3 regions of the Rossellomorea sp. FS2 genome follow, and region 1 is predicted to be linked to each of the others. Evidence: riboswitches for the same ligand, from Rfam matches in the RefSeq annotation. Region 1 holds a riboswitch; each other region holds the start of a gene.
The links. Region 1 has a riboswitch for S-adenosylmethionine ahead of mtnK (S-methyl-5-thioribose kinase). Riboswitches for the same ligand answer to the same signal wherever they lie in the genome.

Region 1 (8,156 bases):
TTCACTCAACCGGCTGTAATCGGGGAGAAAATCATTTTCCTCAAGCAGCGGCATCAGCTTCATCTCCGCTTCTGCAAGTGCCACCCCGGATAGATAATCAGGATACCCCGGGTCCGGAACCAGCACGGATTCACCCGGATTCACCAGGCACTGCGGGATCTCCACGAGACCCGCCTTCCCCCCGAAGAGAATGGCTACTTCTTTGTCAGGATCCAGTTCCACCCCGTATTCCCTTTTATAGAAAAGCGCTACCGCCTCTTTGAAAGAGGACATCCCCCTGAAAGGAGAATAGCGATGATTCAATGGGTTTTCGGCCGCAGCCTTCAAACTCTCCACGATATGTTCAGGCGTGGGCCTGTCAGGGTTACCCTGCCCTAGGTTTATGACATCATGGCCTTCGTTCATAACCCGTTGCACGTTGGAGGTCAATTCAGCGAAAAATTGCTTTGGGAGCGAATCGAGGCGATCCGCAAATGGGAATGTTTTCATCTCTTCACCTTCTGAATGTTCAAATATTCTTCACTTTCAAATTCTAGCTACAAATGATATAACGGAAAATAACGAATGTAAAGTAAAATCTTACAATTACCTCCGAAAGGTGCTGATCATATGACTAAGATCGGACTCGCACAAATGGACATCCGGTATGGAGACCCTGAAACCAACTACACAGAAGCAGAGAAATGGTTCGTGAAAGCAGATAGGGAACAATGCGACATCCTTGTCTTCCCCGAACTTTGGACAACGGGCTATGACCTTAAGAGGATAGAGGAAATAGCTGATGAGAACAGTGAGAAGACGATCGCCTTCCTCTCACGTCTTGCAAAACAGTATCGGATAAACGTCATCGGAGGATCAGTTGCAAATAAAACGGATTCGGGAATCGATAATCGATTGATCGTGATCGATTCCGAAGGGACCTTCATCAAAGGCTATTCAAAGCTCCATCTGTTCAAATTGATGGATGAACATCACTACCTCCTGCCAGGAAAAGATAACGGCCTATTCACCCTATCCGGTGAGCAGATGGCAGGCCTCATCTGTTATGATATCCGCTTCCCGGAATGGGTGCGTAAGCATGTTCTCTCAGGGGCAAAGATCTTGTTCGTGAGTGCAGAATGGCCGGTACAGAGGATCGACCATTGGAAGATCCTTCTCCGTGCGCGTGCCATTGAGAATCAATGCTATGTTGCCGCATGCAACCGCGTAGGCTCTGATCCGGACAATACGTTCGGGGGATCCTCATTGATTATCGACCCGTGGGGAGAAATCCTCGCAGAAGGGTCACTCCAAGAAGAACTCGTGACAGCCGTCGTCAACCTTGATACGGTCGATGAAGTAAGGAAGCAAATCCCGATATTCGACGACCGTCTCCCGGACTTTTACCGTTGATGAGGCGAAAATCGATCAGGATATCTTTTCAAAAAAGGATTGACACTAAAAAACGCTAGGTGGTATGATGTCAATCAAATGGTAATTTTCAGAACAAATTAAATATGCAACTCTTATCAAGAGCTGGCTGAGGGATTTGGCCCTATGAAGCCCAGCAACCGACCGTAATACCGTTGAAAGACGGGGCGCAGATCGATGCGCCTGACCAGGGCACGGTGCTAATTCCAACAGAATGATTCCATTCTGAGAGATAAGAGGCGACGAAGTATTCTTCAAGCCTCTTTCACACAGGAAGAGGCTTTTCTCATTCCACCTGAAAAGCCTCCTGTTAAACCATTTCAAGGAGGACATCCCCCATGGCAATCACCCAATTGAAAAACTATCGTTCCCTGACAATCGAATCGGCTATAGGACTGGCCAAAGATCTTTCCCTGTTTGACCCATCTGAACTATTGACCTGCGAAGAGATCGGAGACGGTAATCTCAATTACGTCTTCCGCATCGTTAGCAGCGAAACAGGTAAGAGCATCATCATCAAACAGGCCCTTCCATACGCAAAGGTCGTAGGCGAAAGCTGGCCGTTGACACTTGACCGGGCGAGGATCGAAGCCCAGGCACTGAAACTCCAGCGTTCACTGGCAGAGCGCCTTGTCCCTGAAGTCTATCATTCCGATGAAGAGCTTGCGATCACGGTCATGGAAGACTTGAGCCATCTTGAAATCGCCAGGAAAGGACTCAACAAAGGGGAAATCTATCCTGCCCTTTCGAAGGACATCGGGGAATTTCTCGGAGCGACGCTTTTCTTCACATCTGACTACGCACTCCATCCTTTCAAGAAGAAAGGATATGTAAAGGAGTTCTCAAATCCTGAATTGTGCAAGATCACAGAGGACCTTGTCTTCACCGATCCGTTCTTCAATAGTGAAACGAACGAATTTGAAGAGGCCCTTGAAGAAGAGGTCCGGAATCTTTGGGATGACCTGGCCCTGAAACTGGAAGTCGCAAAACTGAAAAGATCCTTTTTGACCGAAGGGGAAGCCCTTCTCCACGGTGACCTTCATACCGGGAGTATTTTTGCAAGCGCACAGAAAACCAAGGTCATCGACCCGGAATTTGCCTTTTACGGTCCCATCGGTTTCGATATCGGACAGTTCCTGGCAAATCTCATCTTCCAGGCGATCGTCAGGGAAGAAACGTCGAAGAAGAATGAAATCTTACTTCATATTGAAACGACTTGGAAGGTATTCGAATCAACCTTTTCGCATTTTTGGGATCAAAGTGAAGATGCTTACACCAAAATTGACGGATACCTCGAGTACGTACTTGAAAAAAGCTTTACAGATGCGATCGGTTTCCTCGGTTGCGAGCTGATCCGGAGAACGATCGGCCTCGCTCACGTGGAGGATCTTGACTCGGTCCAGGACGAAGGAAAACGGGTCTTGTATAAAAAGAGATGCCTTGCCCTCGGAAGGGAATGCATTTTGGAGCGCCAACGCATCCGTACCATACAGGATCTACTCGATAAACTCATTTAAAGGAGCTTTCTGATAGCCATGACACCACAACTTACCATACCTACTTCATTGGAGTGGCATGAAGACCACCTGATCATTCTGGACCAGCAAAAACTCCCTGGAGCAGTGGAGTATGTCCATCTCTCAACCATAAAGGATTACTACGATGCCATCATTACCTTGAAAGTGAGGGGAGCGCCTGCCATAGGGATCACGGCGGCATACGGGCTCGCCCAGGCTGCAGGCGGTTATGAAACGGATTCACTTGACGAGTTCAAGGCATTGTTCAGGAAGGATAAGGCCTATCTTCTTTCCTCCCGCCCAACAGCGGTGAACCTTTCATGGGCTCTCGAGCGCCTCGAACGGGAACTGCATCAGGCTGCCACGGTCAATGAAGCCAAGACCGACCTTCTTCATACGGCCATACAGATTCACGCGGAGGATGAGGATATGTGCCGGAGGATCGGAGAGAATGGACTTGAACTCCTTCAGGGCACCACGAAAGTAATGACCATCTGCAATGCGGGATCCATTGCTACAAGCAAATATGGAACCGCCCTGGCGCCGTTCCATCTCGGGCGTGAAAAAGACCGGAATTTCCAGGTATTCGCCTGCGAAACCAGACCAGTCCTCCAAGGAGCCAGGCTCACGGCGTGGGAGCTCCAGCAATCAGGCGTCGATGTCACGCTCATTACGGATAATATGGCTGCCCATACGATGAAGACAAAAGGCATCGAAGCGGTCATCGTCGGAGCAGACCGCGTTGCGGCAAACGGGGACACGGCCAATAAAATCGGTACCTCATCGTTAGCCATCCTTTGCAAACATTTTGGGATCCCTTTCTATGTTGCTGCCCCTTCTTCGACGTTTGACCTGACGATCGACACTGGAGATGACGTCGAGATCGAGGAGCGGTCATCGATTGAAGTGACTACATTAGGCGAGAGCGTCATCGCTCCTGAAGGCGTTCCCGTCTTCAATCCTGCTTTCGATGTGACGCCCCATGAACTGATTTCAGCCATCATCACCGAAAATGGAATCCTTTATCCCGACTTCAAACAGAGCATTGCCGCCACACTGTAGTAAAGGCATGACAAAAGCCAAGAACGTAGGTTCTTGGCTTTTGTGCTGTTTTCCTACTGTTTGAGACTTGCCCACATTTCCTTTGGGTTCCGTTCATATATGCTGTTTTCCCTGAACATGAACTGATGGATGATGAACTCCCTTCTCACTGTCGCATAATCATCATGGAAACGTTTGATGTATTCATTGATTTCCTTTTCTTCGTATTTCCTGCCAACCTCCAGGGCTTCCACAAAATGCTCCAGAAGATACAATCGTTTCTTTTGCTGTGCCGGAAGCTGGCTGACCTTCCCATCCTTCCCGATGAAGGCGTTCAATACCTTTTGTTTCTCCTTTACCCGTTGATCCATATTCCGTTCCTCCCCCTTTGTTCCCTCTGCAAACTGCTGTAACACCTTCCCGTGATGCAACAGGACCTTGATATTAAGATGGTAATAGACCGTATTCTTTTCCCTTCTCGAATACACGAGGTTACAATCCTTCAGTCGTGATAAATGATGTGAAATGGTCGGCGCCGTCAAACCGAGTTTTCCGGCCACCGCCCCAACATGAAGCGGCCCTTCTGATAAGAGATAGATGATTTTGAGTCTCGTGGGATCGCCCAGCGTCTTATGAAACTCGACCTGCTTATTCAGTTGCAAGTAGATTCACTTCCTTCTCTAATTAGACATCCATCTATTTAGATAATAATCTAAAAACACTAAATGTTCAATGATTTATATCTATTCTTTTGCCCATTTTCCAGTCAAATAAAATGTTATATTCCCTACTGGCAACCTCCACTAGTTCCTCCATTCATGCGCACAAAAAAACGCACTGACGATTTCAATGTGAAATACAGTGCGCTGTTTATGGGTGGGGCGTTTGGATGCCCTCAATGGCTGAATTCTTTTTCCAACTCCAAAAGGACTGATTTTTTATCCACTTGTTTCCCCGCATAACCTGTCAGCTGCTTGTTCTTCCCGATGACTCTGTGACATGGAATGACAATGGGAAACCGATTCGCTTTATTTGCCTGTCCAAGCGCCCTGACCGCCTTGGGACGCTGAATTTTTTCTGCCACCTCTTGATAAGAAGCGGTCTTTCCATAGGGGATTTCCTGTAGGGAGGCCCATACCTCCTGTTGAAACGGGGTCCCTTCCAACCTCAGGGGGAGATTGAATGATTTTCGCTCCCCTTTGAAGTATTCCAAGAGCTGCGAACTTGTTTCCTCTATTATATGGTGTTGCAAACCTTCATCTGGTTTTCCTTCAGTAAATTCAATGGAGATGAGGCATTTATCATCTGCTGTGATCTTCAACGGACCGACCGGTGAATCGATCGTGTTATGGATGGGTTTCATTGCCCGATCCCTCCCTCAGATTTTCGGGAGATAGATATGGAAGGTCGTGCCCCTGCCAACCTGACTTTCAACCTCTACCGTCCCTTTGTGCTCCTTGATAATATTAAAGCTTACCATAAGGCCGAGTCCAGTGCCTCGTTCCTTTGTCGTATAAAACGGTTCACCTAGCTTTTTGATTTTATCCTTGGAGATCCCGCTTCCTTCATCCTTGATCTCGATATGGATCATGTCACTGTCGGTTTCATTGATGGCAATCGAGATGAAGCCACCCTGCGTCATGACCTCAATGGCATTCTTGATGATATTGATGAACACCTGCTTCAATTGGTTCGGTTCGGCAATGATGCACGGAAGTCCCTCCTGATACTGCTCACGGTACTGTACATTGTGCATCACCGCCTGTGCGTTGAGCAGATCCACCGTGTCTTTCATGATCTTGATGAGATTTGTTTCCTGATACTGGATGGCCTGTGGTTTCGCCAGCACAAGGAAATCGGTGATGATGGATTCGATGCGCTGAAATTCCGATGTGATCACGTTGAAGTACATTTCATGTTCATGACCGATGCTGTTTTCGAGAAGCTGAATGAACCCTTTCAATGCTGTCATCGGGTTGCGGATTTCATGGGCGATCCCTGCGGCAAGCTCCCCCACCACGCTCAAGGTATCACTTTTCCGCAGCTGTTCCTGCATCTCGACTTGTTCGGTAATATCCCTGATAATGGTCAGATTCAAGTTTGAGAGGAGGTTGTACTTCGATGACAGTTCTACATGCTGCAGTCTCCCTTTCTGATACAGGGACTTCTGGTAGGTAGCCTGTCCTTCTTCCTTCAATTGACGGAGATATCCTGCATATTTGTCTTCCTCGGGGTCAATATTTAATATTTCACGTACATCTTTACCGATCAGGTGTTCCTTCGGTGCATCCAAAATTTCGCTCACTTCGGGATTCGAGTCAACTACAACATAATTGTGGTTGGTCAGTAGCATTCCATCCAGTGACCCCTCAAAAATCTTCCGGAAGCGTTCTTCACTTTCCCGGAGCTCTTTTTCCATCTGATATCGTTCACTCACATTCCGGAAGATGGTCATATTGTACCCGTCGACCGAATGGAGCTTGGATGTGAATTCAAGATGTTTGAGCTGATTATTGGGCATGAGAAATAACACTTCATCCCTTACAGCACCTGAAATCGTGAGTTGCTCCATGAGGAGATCGAACTTTTGCACTTCAAGGGGATAGACGAAATCCTTGATCCTTTTGGACAGGAGTTCCGACAGGGAGCATTCAAAAATTTTCAGGGCGGATGTATTGGCTTTCAGTACCCGTCCATCCTGATCCCACAGGACGATGGCATCGATCGCCTCTTCGAACAACCCTTTGAAAAGCTCCTCATTCCGCTTCAACTGGATCTCCATTTGCCTCTTTTCTGTCACATCCCTCAGGATCGCCATATGGAGCTTGTGATGAACATACGGACTCGTGGTGAATTCCACAATGGAGATGCTGTGAGATTTGCGGATCGGGATCTCTCCCCTTGCCTTCTTATGTTCAACGATGAGCTCCTTGATCTTATCGATCTTGTAATGTGCATTTTCAGGAACAAACCAGCTGATGTTCCGTTTTGTTATATCGTTCTTATCCATGCCCACCTGGATGCAGAAGGCCGGATTCACATCGCTGATATTCCCATCGATATCGAACAGCACGATCCCTTCTGAAGCATTCTGGAAGATATTCGACAGCAGATGGACATTCATATGATCCTTCCGCTCCTTTTCCTTCAGCTTCGTGACATCTTTGAAGTAAAGGTAGGCATTAGGAGAAATGGTCGATTTTTTGAGGATCAGCTCCACATGGAGGATCTTATTACCCTTCGTATTCATGAGCGTATCATCTTCAAGGGATTTCCCCGTCTCCATCACTTCCTTATAATGAGATACGATGGGAGCGGGAACAGACGAGAAATACGTGCTGAAAAGCTTCCCGATAAGGTCTTCCATCGTGGAGGCGAGGGTGGCACATGCTTGCCGATTCGCATAATTGATCTTCAGCTCCTCATTGATCACCAGCATGGGAAGTGGTGATGCTGAGCAGATTTCCTTATCGATCGGATGACATTCTTCCTTCAATACTTCCAAATCAAGTTTACTGCCGTTAGTCATTTCTACATCCCCCTGCTTCATTAAAGACGACTTTAGTAATACAGTCTGCATATGTTCACAACCCCTTGGCGATAATTAACAATGAAATGAAGGTTTTACCCATAGTATCCTAGGGAAAGAATGAATGAAACAATGAAATCGTTAAAGTTGGTGAGCCTATGAAACAGCGTGATTCATATTTTGATAATGCTAAATTCATCCTGATCTTCCTTGTCGTATTCGGTCACATCATCAGGTCGTATATCGAAAAGGATCCGGTCATCCTTTCCCTTTATAAAACGATCTACACTTTCCATATGCCGGCTTTCATCCTTCTTGCAGGATTCTTTGCCAAAGGCTTTTATAAGAAAGGGTACATCCAGAAGCTGGCAAAGAAACTCATTTTGCCTTATATCGTGTTCCAGCTGATCTATACCGTGTACTATTATTTCCTATATGACAGTTCGACCCTTGAAGTCGATCCACTGACGCCGCACTGGTCTCTCTGGTTCCTCATCAGTCTCTTCTGCTGGAACGCCATGCTCTATGCGTTCATCAAATGGTTTAAATTCGGTACCGCAGCAGGACTGACAGTGGCTTTCTCTCTTGGCCTGATCGTCGGGTTTGCAGACAGTATATCGAGTACGCTCAGCCTGTCGAGGACATTCGTGTTCTTCCCG
Region 2 (8,156 bases), on a different contig from region 1:
TTTGGATACGGTCCGTCTTCGGTCCATGAGTCGTTCTCACTATGATCCACCGTGATGTGACCGAGCATCGTGCAGTCGCCTTCCACATATCCTTCTTCCATGGCTTCACGCCTGAAGCATTCTTCCGGCGTCTCCCCCGCTTCCAAATGCCCTCCGGGAATATCCCACCCTCTTGAATGGAGATTAACGAGAAGCAGCTTCCCTTCGTAAAAGCAGAACCCGTGGGCGCTTGTAATGCGTTCGGGATCCGGCAAGGCATCCGATTCTGTCCATGACAGCTTGATCCGCGCACCGCCCCATGTGACATATGTCATAGCACGCCCCCCTTTCATTCTTTCTACTTATACTAATTCCATATTATTCTTTTAAATTCCTTTTTATCCCTTAAATTATGCTAGGATGAATATGTAGGAAAAACTCATGAAATGGGGAATGTGTATGATGGTCAACACGGGAATCCTAGGGATCGGTGTCGATATTCCCGACCGCGTGGTGAATAATGAAGAACTCGGTGCCCGCTTTGGCATGAAAGCCTCGGACATCGAACGAAAGACCGGCATCATCGAGCGCCGCTACCTAAGCAAGGAAGAAACGCTCACAGAGCTGTGCGAGCGGGCCGGGAAACGGGCCATTGAGAACGCCGGCGTCAATGCAGAAGAGATCGACCTTGTCATCATCGCCACGAATACCCACGACACCCATATCACCGCCGCCCTCGTCCAGGACCGGATCGGTGCCAGGAAATGCGCCGGACTCGACCTTCACTCGGGATGTTCAAGCTTCATCACAGGGCTCGCCACCGCCGTTCAGTTCGTGAAGACCGGCATGTATAAGAAATCACTCGTCGTCGCCGTGGACAAGTGCTCCTCCCTCCTCAATCCCGATGACTATAAAACCTCCCTTATCTTCGGGGACGGCGCTGCCGCCGTCATCGTAGGAGAAGTCCCGGAAGGCAGAGGGATCCTCGGCATCACCATGCAGATGGACGGAAGCGGCGGTCACCACCTCCACTTAGACGAGAACAAACATATCAAGATGAACGGCCGGGCCGTCTTCGATTTCGCCGTCGAGAAGTTCCCGGAAGCCGTGAACGAAATCCTTGCCCAGACTGGCCACACCTTAGACGACGTCCACTTCATCATCCCGCACCAGTCCAATCTCCGCATCATCGAAACGAGCATCGCGTCCCTCGGCTACCCGATGGAACAAGTCCACACTCACACGATCCGCTACTACGGCAATTCATCCGCACCCACGATTCCCATAGGACTTCACAAGGAAGTCACCGAAGGCAAAATAAAAGACGGCGACCTCGTCATCCTCGTCGGCTACGGAGCCGGACTCGGATGGGGGGCCGTCGCCATTCGCTGGGGGAGTTGATCACTCCCCGCGATACGCCTGATACCAATGATACGGCTGGATCTCATCCAGTCGCTTGAACTCTACATGCCCGTCTGCCGTATAGATCCCGGCCTTCACCTGGGGTCCCCAGTAAAACAAACGCTCCTGGCATACCCCGCATGGAGTCAGGATCTGATACGGTGCATGCTCATCCTCACGGGCCACACAGATCGTATGCGTCACCTCATCGGCAAACTTATGCGCTTCTAGGATTGCGCCCGTCTCCATGCAAAGCTCCGTCGACGCATTGATCACCTCAGGAGCCACGCTCGTCAACAAGCGCCCGCCCTTCGTCATCATCGCCGCTGCCCCGCCCCATCCGGTCGGGTAGCGGGTGTTGATGAGGTCGATGGCTGCTTCGTATAGTTGTTGTTCGGTTGTCATGATGGTAGCTCCTTTTCTCTTGGTGGTTTTTTAAGTCGATTGACTTCATTATTTTTATCCCAGAAGGACCCTCGCCCTTTCGTTCAAATCATTCAGGTAAAAGATGACCTCATCCAAGTATTTCTCCTCATCGTTATCTTCCACGATGATGATTTTCCTTGTGCCTTCCACCTCGAATAGCACTTCGATTTTAGTTGGAAAGAGACGGCAGTGCATCTCACCGAGTTTTGAGGATTGCTCCCTGTGAACCGGGTAATGGATCGCAAAGCTTTTTTGATTTTGAGTTGAGGTTGTTCGCGTAATGGTGAGATAGACTTTGAAATCCCTCACGTATCTCATCGTCACAAGCCGATCGATGTCCTCCCACATGGCGGCGATGGTCTCATTCATAAGCCGCGAAACTCTTCCCTCAAAATCGAATACTGCTTCAAATCCATCTGCGTCCCCTTCAGATTAATCGCCTGCCGCAGCGTCCCTTCATACGTCATGCCGAGCTTCTGCATCACCCGCTCCGACCCGATGTTTTCCGGGAAGCATCTAGCCTGGATGCGAAGGAGATCCATATGCTCGAATCCAAACTTTAAGAGTTGCCGGGCTGCTTCCGTCATATACCCTTTCCCCCAATAGGGGCGGCCGATGGTATAGCCGAGCTCTGCTGTACGATGTCGCTCGCTCCATGACACAAAATCAATTGTCCCGATGAATTTTCCGTTCTCTTTGCACTCGATCCCCCACGGCGACACGTCCTCATTCCGGTACGCCTCCAGCGCATAATCAATGAATTGTCGCGTATCTTCAAGGGTCTGATGGGTATCCCACAGCACGTACTTCGTCACCTCGGGGTCAGATGCATACCGGAACATGTCATCAAGATCGGTCGCTGCGATCTTCCTGAGGAGCAGTCGCTCCGTTTCGAAGATGGGCGGGTTGCTGTAGATGGATTGGATTGTGGTCATGGGTTTTCCTCCTTTTTGATTTACATTAGCATGTTTTCTTGTTCACGAACAAGAAATTTATGGAATTTATATCTTATTTTCATATGTATAGTTTTGTATAATAAAGGTTAGCTAGAACCATCTGAAACACTTCTAAAAAGGGGGAAAAGAGATATGAAAAAATTCGATCTGAATATTGAAAAAGTACTCGAACATTGGACAATCCCTCATGCTTTAAGAGAAATTATTGCTAACGCCCTAGACGAGGCTATCCTTAGTAACTCCAAACAACCCAAAGTATTCAAGGATCACAATGGGACTTGGCACATTCAAGATTACGGAAGGGGTTTAAAATATGAGCACTTAACTCAAAATGAGAACGTTGAAAAAACCGAAAATCCAGATAGGGTTATTGGAAAATTCGGGGTAGGATTGAAGGATGCATTAGCCACATTTGATAGAAGAAATATTGAAGTTCTTATTCAATCCAAATTCTGTGATATAACAATTGAAAAACACATTAAAGGAGATTTCAAAGATGTAATCACACTTCACGCTATTGTAAGTGAACCATCTCACCATGATATGGTGGGAACTGATTTTGCATTTAAGGGGTTATCCGATCAAGACATAAAAGATGCTAAAGATTTTTTCTTACTTTACTCAGGAGAAAAAGTCCTAGAAGAAACAAAATACGGCCAGCTAGTAGAAAATAAACAAGAACGTTCTAGAATATACGTAAATGGCATTTGTGTGGCAGAAGAAGATAATTTCCTTTTTTCTTATAACATTACATCTACCACAAAAAAACTTAGACAATCTTTAAATCGTGAGCGAACAAATGTTGGGAGAAACGCGTATTCAGATCGCCTAAAGTCAATTTTGCTCGAGTGTAAAAGCAATAAGTTTGCAAAGAGATTAGTAGATGATCTCCAAACTATTCAAAGTGGAAATGCTCATGATGAGTTACAGTGGATTGATGTCCAATTACACGCTTGCAAAATACTTAATAGTCAGGAAAAAGTTTTATTCCTAACAGCCTATGATTTATTGGATGGAGGCAAATACTTAAAATACGCTAAAGATGAGGGTTTAAAAATCATTACTGTACCTGATACTCTTGCAGAAAAACTCCAAACCACTACAGACTTAAAAGGGGAACAATTTAGGAACCTTGAAGTTTATGCTCAAGAATGGAATGAACAATTTGAATTCAAGATTATTCCTTATAAACAATTAACAAGTAAAGAAAGAGAAATTCTTAAACACAAAGAAATTATTGAGAGTTGGTTTTCAACACGCAAAAGTCCTGTTAAGGAAGTTGTCATATCCGAAACCATGAGACCGGATCAGTACACAGGAGGGGACGCCTTAGGATTATGGGAACCATCTAGTAAAAGGATAATTATTAAACGAAGCCAACTTAAGAGCCTGGAATCTTTTTCAGGTACTCTCGTGCATGAGTACATCCACGCTTACACTAAAACAGATGACAATACAATTGAATTTGAAAATGAATTAACTAATATCATCGGTAGGCTTTCAATAAAAGTCTTTGAGCAACCTACTCCAATGACATTAAAAGATAAAGTAAAAGGATTATTTGTTAAGTAATTACTATAATAATTTTATATTTTTCACTAAATATTTTTTAGACGATTCCAACGTTTATAGCTAGGGGGATCGTCTTTACTATGGCTTTCATACCTTTTTCATGGTCAAAATCCCTTCATGTTAGGTGGTTTTGGTTCTGGACGGGTCTTGTGTGGTCACATTTTCGGGAAAACAGGATGAAATGGCATACTTTCTTCATTTTTTAATTCCTTATATATCCAATTATATCATTCCACCACCATTTTCTACCGACTTTTAAACTTTTTCTATCAACTTTAAGAAATTTATTATCAACTTTCGAGATTTTACTTCCAACTTTTTTTGGACAGATTTTTTTATTTTCAACTCTAGCTTTTTACATTCAACTCTGGAACGTTACTCCCGACTCTCGACGTTTATTACCAACTCCCGCGCCTGCCCCCTGTCCAACACACCACAAACCGCCACCCATCTTCCAAACAAAAAAAGCCCCGGCCGCTTCATAAAAAAATGAAGCACCGGAACCGTCACCATGCACCTATTCGATATACGTCACTCTGGCCACATACCCATCATCCACTTCTTCCGCCTTCAGCACCCAGTTGCTTGAGAGCAGCTTCTTCAGCTGAATCAGCTCTTCCACGCTGAGGTGCAGCCCTTCAATCCCGTTGTCCAAGTCGGTAAACGGCTTGCGGAATTTCATGCGAAGAAGGTTACGAAGGCCGTTGTAGGTGACGAATTTGATCTGGTAGCCATCATTCAGGATGCTTTCCAGCGCGTCCCGATCCTCGGCGAGTTTAAGCAAAGCATCGAAGTTCCCTTCTGGATCGGCTTCCAACAGTCGCGTTGTATCTCCACTTGCTGCGGCCGCAAGCAGTACCTCGTTGGTGATGCCTTTTTCGCGGAGCGATTCGATGGCGTAGGCGTCCATCATCGTGATTTTGTAGGTTGTCATCTATGTATCTCCTATTCTACTGTTAAGTTAAAAAACGTAGTGCTCGGCCAGTTTGATGAAGGCTTTGCCCGTGTGAACGAGTGCGCGTTCGTCGATGTCGAAGCGCGGGTGGTGATGGGAGTACTGGGTTGCCAGGTCATCCGTCCGGGATCCGACTCGGAAGAAGGTACCAGGCTTTTCCTGAAGGTAATAGGCGAAGTCTTCAGCGCCCATGGTCGGCTCTGACTCGGCCACAGGTCCAAGATCAGCGAAGAGGCGACGGGCAATTTCCGTTTCCTCCGGATGGTTATAGAGGGCCGGGTAGCCACGCAGATAGTCGATGCTGTGCGTCGCCTTGAATCCGGATGTGATGCCGGCGACAATCGAATGGATCTCTTCCTGGACCTGGTCGCGCACTTCGCCTTCGAACGTACGCACTGTGCCTTCGATGGTGACGTTGTCGGGGATGACGTTGAAGGCGGTGCCGGCTTTGAAGATGCCGATGGTGACGACGGCGGATTTCAGGGGATCGACCTTCCTGCTCACGATCTGCTGGAGGGCGTTGACGACGGTCGTGCCGATCACGAGTGGATCGATCGTCGTGTGCGGCCTTGCGCCGTGACCTCCGAGGCCATTGATGTGAATGGCGAACTTATCGACGGCTGCCATGCGGAAGCCTTCTCCGACGCCGTAAGACCCGAGTGGCAAATCCGATGCAAGATGGGCTCCGAATACGTGGTCCACTCCTTCAAGCACGCCTTCTTCAACCATGAATTTGGCTCCGCCCGGCGGGGTTTCTTCTGCCGGCTGGAAGAGGAAGATGAGTGTGCCGTTGAGGGCTTGTCCATATTGACTCAGCACCTTGGCAACAGACAACAGGGCGGACGTATGCCCGTCATGGCCACATGCGTGCATCACCCCGGGATTCTTGGATTTGTACGGTGCATCTTTTTCATCCGTGATCGGCAAGGCATCGAAGTCGGCCCGGAAGGCGATCGTCTTACCCGGCTTCGCCCCGCGGAGGGTACCGGTGATGCCGTTGCCGCCGATACCGGTCTTCACCTCAAGGCCGAACTCACGCAGCTTCCCTTCGATGAAGCGGGCGGTTTCGGTTTCCTGGAAGGATAGCTCCGGATTTTCGTGGAGATGCCTCCTCCAGCTTCGTGTTTCTTCAAAGTTTCCTTCAAGTTCTGTATACATCTCTTGTCTCGTCATGCTCTTCCTCCTTCTCTTCATAAAAAAAGACCTCTCCAAGAGGCCTCTTTCATCAGCCTCTTATCGTTCAGACGCACTGTCTGCTGGATTTGGCACCGTGGATCCGGTTGCCGAGGCTTCATGGGGCCAGTCCCTCCGCCTCTCTTCATAAGAGCATTGCACTATTCAGTTGAGTTCTTTCAGGACCCGGTCGATCGCATCCCTCAGCTTTGAAAGGGTCGGGTAGACTTCCAGTTTCATATAGAAGGTTTTTGAGAAGGTCTTCACATTGAAAAACAGGGTCCAGTAGGCCTCTTCCTCAAGTTCGGCTTTCTGCTTCTCAAGCATTTCCGGAAGTTTTTCCACCAGCGTTATGACTTCCCTCTCGTCCATCCCCTGCCAGATCATCTGGAGGATCGGGACGACGAGCCGTTCATCTTCATCATGGATATAGGCATGGTGTGACACCAACACCTTTTCCCATAGTGCTTTCAGCAGGACCGGGAACATATCCTGATCCACTTTCGGGTTCAGCACGAGCTCATCCACCATATCGGCTGCGTGGGCGACGCTGTGTGCCCATCCCTTTTCCTCGACGAAGCCGCGCACGTCCTGTTCCTGCTCCAGGTACTCCACCGTGATATCGGCTGCTTCCTGGATCTTATCCTCTGATAAGAAATCGGCCTCTTTGTCCCGTCCAAGGACGAGTGCCATGAGGAGGGTCGTGAAGGCGCGCGTGAAGACGGAATCCGTCCCTTCCTCACCGATCCCCTTCATAAGAAGATGATCCATGGAAAGGTCGAGGAGATCCTTCAGGACTTCGGTATGGAGTCTGTCTTCCTCAATGATCAATCGGTAAAAGGTGGTGTAAATCAATTTGTCTCGGAGTACGGGATCCGGTGTCCCGATATGCTCCACCATGGCCAGTAGTACGTCCAGTTGTTTCCCTTCTTCGACATCCCCTTGTTGCAGGAGTGACTTCAACTCCGCTTCAGGTAAGAAGGTTTGACCTGTTACATCGCTCATTCGATTCTCTTGCCCCTTTGTGATTGTATTGCAGTCGAAGGACTGTTCTCTCTCTACTTATCTTTCCATACAATACCCAGGACATGTTCCGTTGAAACTGTTCCGCGTCTGTATGTGCCATTACTATTATTCATCGGCTAATCATCACAGGTGTTTAGCAGAACGATGGAAAATTCACACAAATTCATTCACAGCATCCTCTTCCGACCAAACCTTGATTCCATTCCTTTTTAAAAGTGCGGTCGTAACACCTTCCCCCGGGATCTTCTCTCCGGAAAAATCCCCATTGTAGATCATGGAGCTGCCACAGGAAGGACTGTTTTCCTTCAAGACGATGTCCGTCGCCCCCATCTTCCGGCAGATGGCGAGGGTCTCGATTGCTCCGGCAATATAATGCTCCGTCACATCCGCTCCGGAACGGTCCACGACACGCGCCGTACCATCCAGTACGTCCTCACCAGTGCCACCTTGGATCTCGGCAGGCTCACGCGGGGTTTGGAATCCACCCAGAATCTCAGGGCAGACCGTGACGGCCTTACCCGACCTGACCATCTCTCCGATCACGTCTTCGAGGCAATCCGTTCCGTTGTACCGTACCTTCATGCCTGCGAGACATGCGCTTACCACCAGCATGCCTGAACGCCCCCTTATGAACAACTATTCAATTCTTATTATTTCAAATTTTCAAC
Region 3 (8,156 bases), on a different contig from region 1:
GTTCATGGGCGCCCTGCTTTTCATTGCGACGATCGGTGCCACCCTATCCGTGGGAGAATGGTACTTACCATCGGTACAGCTCTTGATCGCCAGTATTGGCCAGGTGTTGCTGGGCCTTGGCGCTTTCATGCTTCATTTTCTTCGTCCGGAATCGGCAGGGGTCACGGATTGACCCCCGCCGCCCCTTACTCTCCTAAAAAACCATCCTCGAATGCCTTCAAGAGATGCTCGAGCGTCACGGGATCACTGTACGTCGATTCCTTACTGTTGATCTCGATGACATGACCGTTTTTCACCGCCGGGATGTTCTTCCACGTGTCGGTCTCCATGAACGAATTGTCCACATCGGGATTCTTGCTCAGGACGAGGTAATCTCCGGTGAAGTCGCCTACCGCTTCCGGCGAGATGACGTGAATACCCGTTTCCAAGGCGTTATCCTTCACGGCTTCCGGCATGTTGAGCTTCATGGCCTGATACAAAATCTCAGAACCACGGGCATAATTGTTTCCGAAGACATAGAGTTCCTTTTGCCCGGTTTCAATGACGGATACCGTGGCGTCGTCGCCGATCTTCTTGCGGATCTCCTCCCCGATCGTCGCGGCACGCTCCTGGAAGTCATCCGCCCATTCCTTCGCTTCTTTCTCCTTATTCAACAGCTTGCCGATCTCGATCTGTTGATCGATGTAATTCAATTTCCCCCATGTGAAAGCGACGGTCGGCGCAATCTCTTTCATCTTATCGAGGTTCTTCGTCTGACTTCCGGCAATGATCAAGTCCGGGTCGAGCTCGATGATCTTCTCGAGCTGATCGTCACCCACCACTTCCACATCTTTCAGCTTGTCGGTGAAGAGCGGGTTCATCTCAGTCCACTCATCGATTCCGACGAGCTTCCCTTCGAGGGAAATCACATTCGGACCATTGGTGAGGGCGACGATCCGCTTCGGCTCTTTCGGCACCTCCACCGGTCCCTGCTCTGATTCATATGTAAATGTCGATGATTCCTCCTCGGACGAATCCGTTTTTGTTTCTCCGCTGCTGCACGCCGCCAAGAGCAGACAGACCATCAATATGGTAAAGAACGGTGCTTTTTTCATGTGGTTCCCCTTTCGTTTCTTGATAATGAGAATCATTTTCAATTATAACTTTACGGGGGAGGAGGCTAGATGTCAATCACTATTTCCCATATTTAACAAAGGCGCTATGGTCTCCCTTCGAAAAGATGAGTGAAATGAAGCGGAGATGGCTCGACTCCTGCGGGAATGGCGGGCAGGTGAGACCCAGCAGGCGCAGCCGATGCGGCTCACCGCACGCCCCGCGGAAAGCGAGCCATCGCAGCGAAATGGAACGGACACTATTATCTTTAACGCCATTTTCGAAAAAAATATATTTTTAAGGAGTTAGAATCATTTTTCCGATAAACCCAATCGAAATAAAGGGTTTTCACGACATAACATATGTATCTAAGGACCTATTTTCACCCCATTTCCACTTCTTCCAGCCAGTCTCATTTCTGCCAGAGGGTGTTGACGCAGGAAAAAGTCCGGCGTAGAATAAGGCTCACGTTAAACAAATTGAACTTCTTATCACGAGAGGTGGAGGGATTTGGCCCTTTGATACCTCGGCAGCGGGCTCACTTGAGCACTGTGCCAACTCCAACAGGCGGATGCCTGAGAGATGAGAAGAGTACGGATCTTTCTTTCCTTATGGATCTCCGGCCTCTTCCTGTCTCAGGAAGGGGCCTTTTGTTTACCCTGAATTTCATAATTTCTTATCCAGAGAAGCTGAGGGACTGGCCCGATGACGCTTCGGCAGCAGACTTTCCACAAAGTACTGTGCCAATTCCAGCAGGCAACATGCCTGGGAGATGAGAAGGGAACCATTGATTCCGTGTGAATCCATGCCCTCTTCTCGAGACCTCGGGAAGAGGGTTTTTATTTTAATCACCAGGAGGCATGACGAACATGATTGAATTCAAAGGAGCCACGAAAGTGTATGACAGCGGCGGAAAGGAAGTCCGCGCCCTCGACGGTATCGACCTCCGGGTTGAGCAGGGGGAAATATGCGGGGTGATCGGATTCAGCGGCGCCGGGAAAAGTACGCTGATCCGCACCGTGAACCGATTGGAGCGATTGAGCTCGGGGAAGGTGATCGTAGATGGCCAGGATCTCATGGCCCTTTCACCGAAAGACGTGCGCGAGGTGAAGCGGAAGATCGGGATGGTGTTCCAGCACTTCAACCTCCTGAACTCCAAGACGGTCTTCGCCAATGTGGCGATGCCCCTCATCCTCGCGAAGCAATCCAAGGCTGAGATCCAAAAGCGGGTGACAGAGCTGCTGAGCTTCGTCGGTCTTGAAGATAAAGCGAACCAGTACCCAGATCAATTATCAGGCGGTCAGAAGCAGCGCGTCGGCATCGCCCGTGCCCTTGCCACGCAGCCGTCGATCCTTCTGTGCGACGAGGCGACATCGGCCCTCGATCCCCAGACGACGGGCTCGATCCTGAAGCTGCTGAAAAAGATCAACCGTGAGTACAACATCACGATCCTCATGATCACCCATGAGATGTCGGTGATCCGGGAAGTGTGCGACCGGGTGGCGGTCATCGAAGGCGGGAAGATCATCGAGTCCGGATCCGTATTCGACGTCTTCTCCTCCCCTCAGACCGAGACGGCGGCAAACTTCGTGAGCTCCGTGCTGAACGATTCCATCCCGGAATCGGTCCTCGAGCTTGTGCAGAAGGAAAACGCACCGGGACGGATCTACAAGATCCGCTTCGTCGGCGCCTCATCAGGTCAGCCGCTTCTGTCCCAGGTGGCGAAGCGCTTCGACCTCGATGTAAACGTGCTGTTCGGAAATATTACGGAGCTGCAGGGCACACCATTCGGTCATCTCATCGTCGAGCTCATCGGCTCCGAGAGCGAAATCAACCGTGCACTGCTTGTCATGAACGGAGAAAACGTCACCGTGAAGGAGGTCGCACCACATGCTAGTTGATTCACAGCAGATCATCGATGCACTCATTGAAACATTGGTCATGACCGGCTTCTCCCTCCTCTTCTCCACCGTGATCGGGCTGCCCCTCGGGGTACTCCTCGTCATCACGAGGAAGGGTCATCTATGGGAGAATGCCTTTATATTCACCATCCTGAACGGGGTCGTGAACATCTTCCGTTCCGTCCCGTTCATCATCCTGATGGTGGCGATCGTCCCTCTCACACGTTTGATTGTGGGAACATCGATCGGAACGGCCGCGGCCGTCGTGCCACTGGTCTTCTATGCAGGACCGTATATTGCACGATTGATTGAGAACTCCCTCCTTGAAGTCGACAAAGGCGTCATCGAGGCGGCGGAATCCATGGGGGCGACATCCACCCAGATCATCTTCCGCTTCCTCGTCCCGGAAGCGCTCAGCTCCCTCGTCCTCAGCCTCACCATCGCCACCGTCGGACTCGTCGGGGCATCGGCCATGGCAGGCGCCATCGGCGGAGGCGGACTCGGGGATCTCGCCATCACCTACGGCTACCAGCGCTTTGACACCTGGGTCATGGTCATCACCGTCGCCATACTCATCGTCCTTGTACAGGGACTGCAATCATCCGGTAATTTCGTATCGAAAAAAATCAGAAGAAGATAGCGAGGAGATACAACATGAAGAAATGGATCATTCTATCACTCATTCTACTAATCGGCGGGTTTGCTGTAGGCTGCAGCTCAAGCGCCAGCAAAGACGAAACGAAGGTCAAGATCGGCGTCAGCGGTTCCGATAACCGCATCTGGGACTTCGTCGCCAAGAAAGCGAAGAAGGAAGGCATCGATATTGAAATCGTCCGCTTCTCCGACTACGTCCAACCGAACTTGGCCCTTGAAGAAGGCGAGCTTGATGCCAACGCATTCCAAACGATTTCCTACTTCAACGAATTCAAGAAAGAGCATGACCTCGATCTCACGCCGATCGGAACAACCGTCATCGCTCCCCTCGGCCTTTACTCCGAGAAATATAAATCAGTAGACGACATCCCGGATGGCGCCAAGATCGCCGTGCCGAACGAAGCAACCAACATGGGAAGAGCTTTCCTCCTCCTACAAGAAGCGGGCCTCATCGAGCTGCCTGAAGACTTCGACGGAAACGGATCACTGGATAAAATCAAAAAGAATCCGAAGAACATCGAGATTGTTCCGGTCGTAGCCGGCCAAACACCGCGCGTCCTGCCTGATGTCGCTGCATCCATCATCAACAATGGCATCGCCGTCGACGCCGGATTCAACCCCGTGAAGGATTCCATCTTCCACGAAGATGACACGGCTACACCTTACATCAATGTCATCGCCGCACGAACAGAAGACAAAGACAACAAAACCCTCAAGAAAATCGTCGAGCTCTACCAGGAAGAAGACACAGCCGACTTCATCAAAAAAGAATACAACGGAAGCACGATTCCGACCTTCGTCCCACTGAGCAAGATCGGAGAATAAACAACCCAGAGGAGGAATGGACATGAGTACCGTCGTCGACACATTGAGAGACCAAATCATCGCAAGTCTTGAGGAAAATAAAGAAAAGTACATTGCCATTAGTCATTCGATCCACGACCGTCCTGAGATCGGCAACGAGGAATTCTACGCTTCAAAAACCCACGCAGAGCTTCTGGAGTCGGAAGGATTCACGGTGGAACGCGGGGTGGCGGGACATGAGACCGCCCTCCTTGCCCGCCGGAAATCGGCTAAACCCGGCCCGGCAATCGCATTCCTCGCCGAGTACGATGCCCTTCCCGGCCTCGGTCACGCCTGCGGACACAACATCATCGGCACGACGAGCGTATCGGCGGCCATCGCCCTCAGCAAGGTGATCGACGAAACCGGCGGAGAAGTCGTTTTATTTGGGACACCGGCCGAGGAAGGTGGTCCGAACGGCAGTGCCAAGGGAAGCTTCGTGAAGCACGGTCTCCTCGAAGGGATCGACGCCGCTCTCATGGTGCACCCGGCGAACTCCACAAGGATCACATCGAACTCCCTTGCCGTCGATCCCCTGGATTTTGAATACATCGGGAAACCCGCCCATGCCGCGGGATCCCCACATCACGGAATCAATGCATTGGACGCGGTCATCGGCCTGTTCAACGGGATCAACGCCCTTCGCCAGCACGTGACCGATGACGTCCGGATCCACGGCATCATCACCCATGGAGGCGACGCGCCGAACATCGTACCGGAATACGCCAAAGCCCGCTTCTTCATCCGCGCTGCGACCCGCAAGACCTGCAGCGAAGTGACCGCCCGCGTGAAGGCGATCGCAGAAGGCTCTGCCCTGGCAACGGGGGCGAAGCTGAACGTCATCGCCTTCCAGAATGAAGTGGATAATCTCGTGTTGAACCGGACGTATGACGCGGTCTTCAAAGAAGAGCTTGAACGACTCGGCGAGTATGTTTCAACCGAAGAGCGAAACGGACTCGGCTCCACCGATGCCGGCAACATCAGCCAGGTCGTCCCGACGATCCACCCTTATATCCAGATCGGACCCGAAAGCCTCGTCGCCCATACGGATGAATTCCGCGAAGCAGCGAAATCGCCCAAAGGGGATGAAGCACTGATCCTCGGAGCAAAAGGGTTGGCGCTCACGGCCTTGCGACTGGTCACAGACGGTGACGTGCTCGCTGAGATCAAAGAAGAATTTACTAGAAGAAAAGAATTAGAGAGCTGAAGTTAGTGGGAGTCCCCTTGGTTGGTCATGGGGGCTCCTTTTTTGTTGGTTTGGGGGTGATGGGCTAGTGGATTGGAGTGGATCGGGGCATTTTTGTATGTGAAATCACTTTGAGTTGGTGGGATTGGGGGGAGATGAGGCTTCATTGGTCTGAAATAGAGAGTTTTGAGCTTAAATCACACCCTTTATTTTCCACCAAACAACTTCCTTCCCGTTTTTCTACCGACTTTTGAATTTTTTCTATCAACTTTTTCACTTTTACTTTCAACTTTCGAGATTTTATTACCAACTTTTTTTGGAAGGGAATTTTTATCGTCAACTCCGCCGGTTTATTTTCAACTCCATTCTTTTATTACCAACTTTCACCCTTTATCACCAACTCCCCACACCCCATTTTCTGGTAGAATAAGAGGGAAGTGAAAGGAGCCTGAACCATGATCATCCTTCCGACCGGCGTCACCGGATTTTTCGATTCGCAGTCTGGGGAACCTCCCCTGACGGATCTATCCCTATTTCAAAAGCTTTGCTACAGCATCGCGGCTGAATCGGGTGGCCGGGTATTAGCATTCGAATCCGTCGATGTCTCAACGAATTTCGCCTATGCCCGGATCAAATGGAATGGGGATGAGCTCTTTGTGCTGCTCAATGACCATTACCCCTATCTTGCAATGGCCGATGCCATCGGGTTCGGTGGGATCTCCTTCGTCGACAGAATGTTGTTAAGAGAAGCGTTTTCCCCGTACTACAGCGTGTTGGAGGCTGGTGAACTGAACACACCCATCAAACCGCCGATGATTCAACACCTCAACCGGGCGGAACGGGCGCAGATTTCCTATTGGAAACCGAAGACTGTTGGGGAGGTCGTGTTTCATTATTGGGATTAATAGTAAAAGGAGTGATGGCAAGTGATCACCATTCAAAAAGCCGAAAGGTCCGATGCTGAGAAGCTGACCGATATCATGAAAAAAACCTTTGATGAAGAAGCACGGAGATGGCTATCTGATGACTCGATCGTCGATTACAATATTCAGCCCCCTGGATATTCTTCGGTCGAGATGACGAACTATATGATCGAAGAATTGATCTATTTCAAGATCATTGCTCATGATGTAGTAGTGGGCGGGATAATCCTTACTTTGACGGGGAGCTCCTTCGGCAGGATTGACCGCATATTTGTCGATCCCGACGTGCAGGGACAAAACATCGGGTCAACGGTCATCCGTCTCATCGAAGAGACATTCCCTGACGTGAGGACGTGGGATCTGGAGACGTCCAGCAGGCAAGTGAACAACCATCATTTTTACGAAAAGATGGGATATCAAGCTGTATTTCAGACAGAAGACGAGTATAGCTATATTAAGAGAATCAAGCGCCAATCCCCCGCCGGGAACGTCGTGGAGCAGCAAGATCTATCCCTTACCCAATATGAGGACTGCAAGATGGAACACACGGAGTACTATCAAGTTACACTACAGGGAAGTTCCTTCTGCAACAGCAATTTGATGAATACGCACTTCAGCAATTGCAACCTCCGTGATTCTACCTTCAAGAATATCAATCTCACCCATGCCTCTTACGCCGACCTGAATCTTTCCTACAGCAGCATGAGGCTGGTCACGATGGGGGGCGTCCGTTTTATGGATACGAGTCTCGGAGAAAAGCAGGACCCCCTCTCATTCGAACGCTGTGAACTACAAGGTACAATCATCAAGAACAGCAATCTAAAAAACGTACAAATTACAGGCAGTGATATATCGGGAATGACCATAGACGGAATCTCGGTAGAAGAACTGCTCGACGTGTATAAGCGCCATTCTCTACTATAAAAAAGACAGCCACTCCCCGTAAAAGGTTCCGTTCCCTATTGCAAAACTTGAAATTGCAGTTGAGTAAGATGCATATCAAAAAAAGAATAGCTCCATTCATATGAATGGAGCTATTCTTTGAATATATCCTATCAAGGTGCAGTCCTAAGAAACTCATCGATGAATTCCATCATTAAACCGTAAACAAGAATACCGAGCGGCAATCCATTGATCATTAAAACAATCATTCTCTTTGCTAAATTTTCTTTACTGAACATGGAAACGATACTCAGTGGTATGCCGAACACGGAAAGAAGGAAGGTAAGGAGTAATAACGGTCGTATAATGGGAACGACATGATTGCCGGAAATGGTCGGAATGAGGAACAGTGGCAGAACAATCACCATAGCTAGTGCAATATAGGATGAGATTTGAGTGAACATCTTCAGATTATTCCTTTTCAATTTAAACACTCCCTAGGCTAACCGATGGCCTCCGTGTTACATCCCAGGCTGTCTTTTCCCTACTCAAACGAATGCGTCGTCGCCGTAATCTTCCCGGACGGGTCCACACTGTACTGGGCCACGGCGTTGGTGGCGACGGTCTTATTGGTGAGGCCGTCTTTGTAGTTGAACGACACTTCCCATGCTTTCG

Region 2: linked by a shared signal. The riboswitch ahead of ACNA6I_RS14800 (M20 metallopeptidase family protein) and the one ahead of mtnK (S-methyl-5-thioribose kinase) in region 1 are both predicted to bind S-adenosylmethionine.
Region 3: linked by a shared signal. The riboswitch ahead of ACNA6I_RS12925 (methionine ABC transporter ATP-binding protein) and the one ahead of mtnK (S-methyl-5-thioribose kinase) in region 1 are both predicted to bind S-adenosylmethionine.

What each region holds. Positions count from the first base shown of each region.
Region 1 covers NZ_JBLRVS010000001.1:1,585,776-1,593,931, forward strand. The annotation lists gene ACNA6I_RS08275 (pyridoxal phosphate-dependent aminotransferase) at 1-489, opposite strand, end outside; gene ACNA6I_RS08280 (carbon-nitrogen family hydrolase) at 610-1,392, shown strand; SAM riboswitch class I at 1,503-1,649, shown strand; gene mtnK (S-methyl-5-thioribose kinase) at 1,749-2,927, shown strand; gene mtnA (S-methyl-5-thioribose-1-phosphate isomerase) at 2,946-3,989, shown strand; gene ACNA6I_RS08295 (metalloregulator ArsR/SmtB family transcription factor) at 4,043-4,630, opposite strand; gene ACNA6I_RS08300 (methylated-DNA--[protein]-cysteine S-methyltransferase) at 4,864-5,331, opposite strand; gene ACNA6I_RS08305 (PAS domain S-box protein) at 5,347-7,497, opposite strand; gene ACNA6I_RS08310 (acyltransferase family protein) at 7,656-8,156, shown strand, end outside.
Region 2 covers NZ_JBLRVS010000004.1:726,556-734,711, forward strand. The annotation lists gene ACNA6I_RS14765 (NUDIX hydrolase) at 1-314, opposite strand, end outside; gene ACNA6I_RS14770 (3-oxoacyl-ACP synthase III family protein) at 439-1,380, shown strand; gene ACNA6I_RS14775 (cytidine deaminase) at 1,381-1,785, opposite strand; gene ACNA6I_RS14780 (hypothetical protein) at 1,840-2,175, opposite strand; gene ACNA6I_RS14785 (GNAT family N-acetyltransferase) at 2,172-2,741, opposite strand; gene ACNA6I_RS14790 (ATP-binding protein) at 2,895-4,334, shown strand; gene ACNA6I_RS14795 (hypothetical protein) at 4,852-5,268, opposite strand; gene ACNA6I_RS14800 (M20 metallopeptidase family protein) at 5,296-6,462, opposite strand; SAM riboswitch class I at 6,520-6,616, opposite strand; gene ACNA6I_RS14805 (DUF2785 domain-containing protein) at 6,628-7,467, opposite strand; gene ACNA6I_RS14810 (DUF523 domain-containing protein) at 7,642-8,100, opposite strand.
Region 3 covers NZ_JBLRVS010000004.1:430,728-438,883, forward strand. The annotation lists gene ACNA6I_RS12915 (hypothetical protein) at 1-172, shown strand, start outside; gene ACNA6I_RS12920 (iron-hydroxamate ABC transporter substrate-binding protein) at 186-1,094, opposite strand; SAM riboswitch class I at 1,578-1,681, shown strand; SAM riboswitch class I at 1,766-1,871, shown strand; gene ACNA6I_RS12925 (methionine ABC transporter ATP-binding protein) at 1,962-2,993, shown strand; gene ACNA6I_RS12930 (methionine ABC transporter permease) at 2,983-3,633, shown strand; gene ACNA6I_RS12935 (MetQ/NlpA family ABC transporter substrate-binding protein) at 3,648-4,472, shown strand; gene ACNA6I_RS12940 (M20 family metallopeptidase) at 4,495-5,697, shown strand; gene ACNA6I_RS12945 (hypothetical protein) at 5,840-5,965, opposite strand; gene ACNA6I_RS12950 (hypothetical protein) at 6,132-6,581, shown strand; gene ACNA6I_RS12955 (GNAT family N-acetyltransferase) at 6,657-7,523, shown strand; gene ACNA6I_RS12960 (2-acyl-glycerophospho-ethanolamine acyltransferase) at 7,655-7,945, opposite strand; gene ACNA6I_RS12965 (hypothetical protein) at 8,026-8,156, opposite strand, start outside.